Regions from separate parts of the Thermoanaerobacterium sp. CMT5567-10 genome, predicted to be linked through region 1. Evidence: riboswitches for the same ligand, from Rfam matches in the RefSeq annotation. Region 1 holds a riboswitch; the other holds the start of a gene.
The links. Region 1 has a riboswitch for FMN ahead of Q2T46_RS11870 (ECF transporter S component). Riboswitches for the same ligand answer to the same signal wherever they lie in the genome.
Positions count from the first base shown of each region.

Region 2: linked by a shared signal. The riboswitch ahead of ribD (bifunctional diaminohydroxyphosphoribosylaminopyrimidine deaminase/5-amino-6-(5-phosphoribosylamino)uracil reductase RibD) and the one ahead of Q2T46_RS11870 (ECF transporter S component) in region 1 are both predicted to bind FMN.

Region 1 is NZ_CP130558.2:2,345,543-2,349,745, reverse strand. Features, by position in the region: gene tsaB (tRNA (adenosine(37)-N6)-threonylcarbamoyltransferase complex dimerization subunit type 1 TsaB) at 1-501, opposite strand, end outside; gene tsaE (tRNA (adenosine(37)-N6)-threonylcarbamoyltransferase complex ATPase subunit type 1 TsaE) at 501-959, opposite strand; gene Q2T46_RS11870 (ECF transporter S component) at 1,082-1,666, opposite strand; FMN riboswitch at 1,728-1,854, opposite strand; gene arcC (carbamate kinase) at 1,918-2,874, opposite strand; gene argF (ornithine carbamoyltransferase) at 2,988-3,929, opposite strand; gene Q2T46_RS11855 (amidohydrolase) at 3,975-4,203, opposite strand, start outside.
Region 2 is NZ_CP130558.2:1,630,470-1,634,672, reverse strand. Features, by position in the region: gene ilvD (dihydroxy-acid dehydratase) at 1-230, shown strand, start outside; gene ilvB (biosynthetic-type acetolactate synthase large subunit) at 265-1,920, shown strand; FMN riboswitch at 1,967-2,080, shown strand; gene ribD (bifunctional diaminohydroxyphosphoribosylaminopyrimidine deaminase/5-amino-6-(5-phosphoribosylamino)uracil reductase RibD) at 2,150-3,232, shown strand; gene Q2T46_RS08460 (riboflavin synthase) at 3,241-3,861, shown strand; gene Q2T46_RS08455 (bifunctional 3,4-dihydroxy-2-butanone-4-phosphate synthase/GTP cyclohydrolase II) at 3,935-4,203, shown strand, end outside.

The sequences.
Region 1 (4,203 bases):
TTTGTATGGAATTACGCCATCTCCTATGTATATAACATCATCGTTGTATTTATTTACAATGTCTGGCAGTGACTGCACTTCCTTTAATGTTACATCTGATAAAGATGTTAATTCAGCACCGCCTCTATATAAAGATGTATAGACATAACCTCTCAGTGCATCGACTACAGGACATATAATTCCTCTAAATTCCCTTACATTAAATGCAAGGCCATCAAGAGATGATACTCCTACAATCGGTACATTCATCGATTGTGCTAAACCTTTAGCAGTGGCAGCACCTATTCTTAAGCCTGTAAAAGATCCGGGACCTTCACATACAGCAATGTGAGTTATTTCTTCTTTTTTTATCTCAGCCATTTTTAAAAGCTCATCAATCATAGGCATCAATATTATAGAATGCCTTAAATGATTTATTGAAAATTCACCTATCACACCAGTTTCATCTACGAGTGCAGCCGTCGCTGTCTTTGACGATGAATCTATTGCAAGTACCTTCATCACTTCATCTCCTTAACTACTTCATCATATTTTTCGCCATGTGATTCAATCTCTATTGTTCTCTCATCAAAAGTATCACCCATATTCATGCGTATAAATATATTTTCCTTTGGGATAAGGGGCTTTATTTTTTCAGGCCATTCAATAACACATACGCCATCTCCATAAAAATATTCCTCATAACCTATATCGTATAATTCCGTATAATCTTCTATCCTATAGACATCAAAATGATACAGTGGAATATCTCCCAAATGCTCATTTACAATCATAAATGTAGGGCTTGTCACATAATCATCAATTCCCATTCCTTTAGCTATCCCTTTCGTTAAAACTGTCTTTCCCACGCCTAATTCTCCAGATATTAATACAATGCTGCCTCTTTTTAGTAAATTTCCTAATTTAAAACCTATCTTTTCTGTCTCAATAGGACTTTTTGTTTTAAATGACATTTTCATTCGTAACACCACCGTGAAATTTATACAATTATTATATACCAAGTATACCATAAAACAAACGCATAGTAAGTTAGTATTTAAGGCAAAAAAATAACGGATTAATTTCCGCTATTTTAAACACATTACATTTTAAGCATTGGCGACAATTTCTTGTAAATTAGAAATGTTATAATAGATATTACAAATCCTTTTAATATGTTGAATGGGAAAATCCCGTACGCTATCAATGTCCTTAAATCAACTATATGACTGTTTACTGCTTTCCCCATTCCAACAATAGCGCTTAATGGCCATCCCATTATCTTCTGGTACAAGGGTAAAAATACATAGTAATTCAAGACTGATCCAGCAATAGCCATAGCAACTGTTCCAATAATCATTGAAAATATTGCTGATTTCTTTGATTTGTTTCTCATGTATATTACACCTACTGTATACACGTAAATGGAACCAACCACAAAATTTGCTACTTCCCCAATACCAGCAGACTGGCTTACAGGCAAGTGTATCACGTTTTTTACAATTTCTACAAAAATCCCGTATACAGGTCCTAATGCAAATGCTGCTAGTAGTGGCGGTATATCACTGAAATCAAATTTTAAAAAGCCTGGAAATAGTGGTAGCTGAAATTCTAGATACATAAGTACAAATGCTATTGCAGAAAGCAATCCTACAGTTACAATTACTTTCGTCTTGCTGTGTTCCATAAACAAACACCTCCATAATCAAAAATCCTGAAGAATTATCTTCAGGACCATAACAACAAAAATAAATCTTCTTCCATCCAGACTTTACTGTCGGCCTTGGAATCTCACCAAGTCCACCGCATATGCGGGTCGCGGGCTTGCTTACGCTTACCGCCGGTCGGGAATTTCACCCTGCCCTGAAGATATTCTTCACACTTATTAAGTTCTAAATAATATGATGTCATAAAAATATCAATTTGTCAAGTAGCTTTTTAGTCTTTAGCTGTTTTCTCTATGATAACAGTACCTGTTTTCCCACATAAAGCATCATATGCTTTTTCAAGAGATGTTATTATTGCACGCCTTCCATGTTTTGAGTTTGCAAATCTTATTGCAGCCTTAACCTTCGGCAGCATGCTTCCTGGTGCAAAATGGCCTTCTTCTAAATACCTCTGTGCTTCATCACTTGAAATTACATCCAGTGATTTTTCATCTGGCTTTTTATAATTGATGTACACTTTTTCCACAGCAGTTAAAATCAAAAGTATATCTGCATCTAAATCTTCTGCAAGCTTCTCAGACGCAAGATCCTTATCTATTACGGCAGCAACACCTTTTAAGCTGTCATTTTCTTTTACAACAGGTATTCCTCCTCCACCTGCTGTTATGACTACAACACCATTATTTTCAAGCAATTTAATTGTACTTAATTCAACTATTTCCTTTGGCTCTGGAGATGCTACAACTCTCCTGTATCCTCTGCCGCTGTCCTCCACCATTTCATATCCTTTATTTTTTATAAGCATCTCTGCTTCTTCCTTTGAGTAAAAAGGCCCAATTGGTTTTGTTGGATGCAAAAATGCAGGATCATCTTTATCAACAACTACTTGTGTCACTATTGTTGCAGCATCTTTATCTATGTTTCTCTCCTTAAAAACTTCGCCTAAACACTGCTGTATCATATAGCCTATCATACCTTGACTTTCCGCACCGCATATGTCAAAAGGCATCGCAGGTATTATGTTAGAAGCCGTCTCATTTTGTATGACTATATTGCCAACCTGTGGGCCATTGCCATGTGTCACAATCACAGAGTACCCTTCTTCTATGATATCTGCAATATATGAAGCTGTCTTTCTTATCGCATTTAATTGAGATTCTGCGGTGGGCACCATATCTTTATCTTGCAGTGCATTTCCCCCAAGCGCTATAACTACTTTTCCCTTCATCGTATCCTCCTACTTAAGCAAATAATAACATTTTACATTATATCATTTTATTCATGATTTGAATAGTAGGCGAAAATTAAGCCAAGGCATATAAATTTACCTTGGCTTAATTACTATAAAATTGTGGCAATCATGACAGCTTTTATAGTGTGCTTTCTGTTCTCTGCCTCATCCCAAACTCTCGATTGCTTCCCTTCTATTACTTCATATGTTACTTCTTGCCCTTTTACTGCAGGTAAGCAGTGTAAAAATATCGTATCAGATCTTTTTGTCTTTTTCATCATCTCATCATTTACTTGGAATGGCCTTAGAAGCATTTCCCTTTCTTTTTGCTTAGATTCTTCTCCCATAGATGCCCATACATCTGTGTAAATTGCGTGTGCACCTTCCAATCCTTCGCCTGGCACATCTGTTATTGTAAAGCTTCCTCCATTTTCTTTTGCCATATCTTTGATTTCTTTTATGTATTCTTCTGATGGCCAAAGCTCTTTAGGTGAATTTATCACATAATCCATACCCATTTTTGCACATCCAACCGCTAGCGTATTTGCCATATTATTTCTCCCATCGCCTACAAATGCCAATTTTGTACCTTTCAGATATCCAAATTCTTCTTCTATCGTCATTAAATCGGCCAAAACTTGCGTAGGATGATATTCGTCAGTAAGCCCATTGTAAACAGGCACACCAGAATATTTTGCAAGTGCTTCTACAGTCTTTTGATTGAATCCTCTAAATTCTATTGCATCAAACATCCTGCCAAGAACTCTTGCTGTATCCTCTATCGATTCTTTTGCCCCAAGCTGTATATCATCTGTTGACAAAAAAACCGGGTGCCCACCTTCCTCGCCAAAAGCCGTCTCGAATGCACATCTAGTTCTGGTGGAGCGCTTTTCAAATATCAATGCAATAGTCTTTCCTAAAAATCTTTGATGAACTATCCCTGCTTTTCTCTCAGCCTTTACCTGTTTTGCTATATCAAGAAGATATATTATCTCTTGTGGTGTATAATCTTTTAACGTCAATAAACTTCTACCTTTTAAATTAAATGCCATTTATTTTCCTCCTCATTATTGATAATACAATTGCTTATGTTTTTATTATGCTTCATAGACTAATTGTCCATTTACAAATACATACTTTGTCTTTGTTTTTATCTCAATTGGGCTACCGTCCAATACAGCTATATCTGCATCTTTTCCCTTCTCAATGCTTCCTACCCTGTCAGATATGCCTACTATTTTTGCTGGATTTATAGTAATTGCTTTCAGAGCTTCCATCTCATCCATTCCTTCTCTCACTGCAAGACCTGCGCAGATGGGAAGGTAA
Region 2 (4,203 bases), 720 kb from region 1:
TGTCACCTGAGGCTATGGAAGGTGGAGAAATAGCTCTAATAAACGATGGAGATATCATAGATATAGACATACCAGGAAGAAAGCTAAATTTGAGAGTAAGCGATGAAGAGATAGAGAACAGAAGAAAAAATTTCAAAAAACCCGAGCCACATATTAAGACAGGGTATATGGCAAGATACGCAAAATTGGTCACGTCTGCAAATACTGGTGCGGTTTTAAAGAATGTATAGTTTTAAATAATTGTTGGGAAAGGAGGCGTGATACATGATATTGAAAGGATCGCAAGTTATAATAGAAGTTTTAAAAGAACAAGATGTAGATACTGTATTTGGTATACCCGGTGGTTCTGTTATACCACTTTACGATGCTTTGTATGATTCTGATTTAAATCATATTCTTGCAACACATGAGCAGATGGCTGCTCATATGGCAGATGGATATGCAAGAGTAACGGGAAAAGTTGGTGTATGTATAGCTACATCTGGTCCGGGTGCTACAAATTTAGTAACAGGCATTGCAAATGCATATATGGATTCTGTGCCTATTGTTGCAATAACAGGTCAAGTTGCTACAAACTTGATAGGTAAAGATTCTTTTCAAGAAGTAGACATTGCAGGGATTACTATGCCTGTAACAAAGCATAATTTCATAGTAAAATCACCTGATAAATTAGCTGATACTTTAAGAGAAGCATTTTTTATAGCAAAGGAAGGAAGGCCTGGACCTGTACTGGTGGATATACCAAAAGATATACAAACAACAGATATGAATTTTATCAAGAGGAAAGATTTTTACGTCGAAGTTAAGAAGCATCATGTAGATGAATCGGATTTGATAAAAGCTGCGGAATTAATAAATTCAAGTAAAAAGCCTGTTATATTTGCAGGTGGTGGAGTTATATGGGGTGAAGCGTCTAAAAGCTTATATGATTTTGCAAAAGAAAATATGATTCCTGTAGCGACTTCTCTGATGGGTTTAGGATGTTTCCCAGAGGATGATGAATTATCACTAGGACTTATAGGGATGCACGGAAGCAGATATGCCAATACAGCGATTTATAAGTCTGACTTAGTAATTGCCATAGGTACTAGATTCAGCGACAGAGTTGCTGGTAAGGTAGGTGGATTGGCACCAAATGCAAGGGTCATCCATATCGATATAGATCCTGCAGAAATCGGGAAGAATGTCGATGTAGATGTGCCACTTGTTGGAGATATTAAAGAAGTGCTATCACTGTTAAACGATAGGATTGAAGATATCAATCATGAAGAATGGGTTCAAGAGCTTCTATCTATAAAGGAGAAAACATCATTTAGATATAAAGATGATGGAAAACTAAAGCCTCAGTGGATAATAGAAAAGGTGCAGGAAATAGGGAAAGACAACCTTATTATGGCAACGGAAGTAGGGCAAAATCAGATGTGGACCGCTCAATATTTTAAATTTAAAGAACCCAGGACATTTGTGACATCTGGTGGTCTTGGTACAATGGGATTTGGGCTTCCTGCGTCAATTGGCGCACAAGTAGGGCGAAATGACAAAAGAGTGGTAAATATTGCAGGTGACGGCAGCATAAGAATGAATATTCATGCTCTTGAGACAATGGCTATATACAATATACCTGTTATAACTATTATTCTCAATAATCAAACATTGGGAATGGTAAGACAATGGCAGAATCTCCTTTTCAATAAAAGATATTCTCAGACGGATTTAAATCCAAACCTTGATTTTTCAAAAGTAGCGGAAGCGTTTGGAATCTCTGGCAAAAGAATTTACACAAAAGAAGAGTTTGAAAAATCATTTAAAGAGGCATTATCTAATAATAAGCCATACGTTTTGGAATGCATGATAGACAAAGATGAGATGGTTCTTCCTTTTATTCCTGCTGGAGGAACTATTGAAGAAATGATAGACTAGTATTTTTATTAAGAGTATGATATAATATAAAAAATTGAATAAATTTAAAAACCTTCAGGGATTGGTGAAATTCCATACCGGCGGTAAAGCCCGCGAGCCTTATGGCAGATCTGGTTAGATTCCAGAGCCGACAGTAAAGTCTGGATGAAAGAAGGTAAATAGGCAATTTTGTCGAAATGCCCTGAAGTATTACATACTTCAGGGCTAAGTTTATTTTTGGGGTGTTTTTATGGAGAAATATATGAAAAGGGCATTACAGCTTGCAAGATTAGGCTTAGGGCACACAAATCCAAATCCTTTAGTAGGTGCAGTAATTGTTAAAAATGGCAGGATAATAGGTGAAGGGTACCATGAATACTATGGAGGACCACATGCAGAAATAAATGCACTAAAAAGCGTTAAAGAAGATGTAAAAGGAGCTCAGCTTTATGTCACATTAGAACCGTGCTGTCATTATGGAAAAACGCCGCCTTGTGTAGATGCTATTGTAAAATCAGGTATAAAAGATGTGTATATAGCTATGGAGGACCCAAATAAACTTGTTTCAGGAAAGGGAATAAAACATCTCAAAGAAGCAGGCTTAAATGTGTATACAGGTTTATTAAAAGAGCAGGCAGAGAAGGTAAATGAAATATTTATAAAGTACATTACTACTAAAAAGCCGTATGTAATATTAAAGTCTGCCATGACGATTGATGGGAAGATTGCAACTATAACAGGCGATTCTAAATGGATAACAAATGAAAAATCGAGAGAACATGTTCATATGATGAGAGGCAGTGTTATGGCAATAATGGTAGGTATAAACACAGTTATAAAAGATAATCCATATCTTACGACGCGAATAGATGGGCTTAAGAATCCCTTAAGGGTGATTGTTGATAGCCGCGGCAGGATTCCTCTAGATGCAAATGTTGTAATTGACAAATCTGCCACGACAATAGTAGCAACAACGGATATGATGCCCTATAAAAAAGTAAAAGCATTAAGGGATTTAGGTGTAGATGTAGTTGTACTTGACAAGTTAAACGGTGAAGTAGATTTAAAAAAATTGATGGATATGTTAGGAGAGAGAGGGATAGACAGTGTAATCATAGAAGGTGGAGGAACACTAAATTATTCTGCTTTAAAAGAAGGAATAGTAGACAAGGTGATGTTCTATATAGCTCCAAAAATAATAGGTGGAAGCAATTCTTTGACGCCTGTAGAAGGAAAAGGCATTGATTTGATTAAAGATGCCATAATTGTTGAAAAATTAGACGTAAAAAGATTTGATGATGACATACTTATAGAAGGTTATATTAAAAAGTAGGTGTTACTATGTTTACAGGAATAATAGAAGAGATTGGCAAAGTTAAGATGATACAACGTGGAGATATTACAAAAATAGCAATTGAATGCGAAAATGTTTTAGACGGTACAGCTATTGGAGATAGCATAGCTGTAAATGGAGTATGCTTGACTGTTACAAATGTAGGAAAAAATCTATTTACAGCGGATTTGATGAGAGAAACACTAAAATCCAGTAATTTAGGAGACTTAAAAATAGGAAGCATGGTCAATTTAGAAAGAGCTTTAAGCATATCTGGCAGGTTAAATGGCCATATTGTGACAGGACACGTAGATACTGTCGGTACAATCGTTAATAAAAATCGAATTATGAATTCAAATGTATTTAAAATCAAGATTGATGAAAGGTACTCAAAATACGTTGCAAGCAAAGGAAGCATAGCTGTCGACGGAATAAGTTTGACAGTTGTGGAGGCGTTAGCTTCATATTTTACGGTTTCTGTCATACCGCATACGGAGTTAAATACAACACTAAACTTTAAGAGAATCGGAGATAGTGTCAATATAGAAGTAGACATACTATCGAAGTATGCTGAAAAACTGCTGTTAAAAAAAGGAATGAAGGAGCTTGTATTAGAAAATGGCTTTTGATATATAGTGCTGGGACTTTATAGGGCAGTTTCAATAATTCATTGCTTTTAAATTTTAAGGAGATGTGATATAAATGTTCGATACGATAGAAAGTGCAATAGAAGACATCAAAAATGGTAAAATGGTCATTGTAGTCGATGACGAAGACAGGGAAAATGAAGGGGACCTTGTGATAGCAGCAGAAAAAGTTAGAGGCGAAGATATAAATTTTATGATAAAGTATGGACGTGGATTAGTATGTGTTCCCATGAGTGATAAAAGGCTTAAAGAATTAAATATAGGCAAGATGGTATCTGAAAATACTGATAACAGAGAAACTGCCTTTACTGTATCTGTAGATCA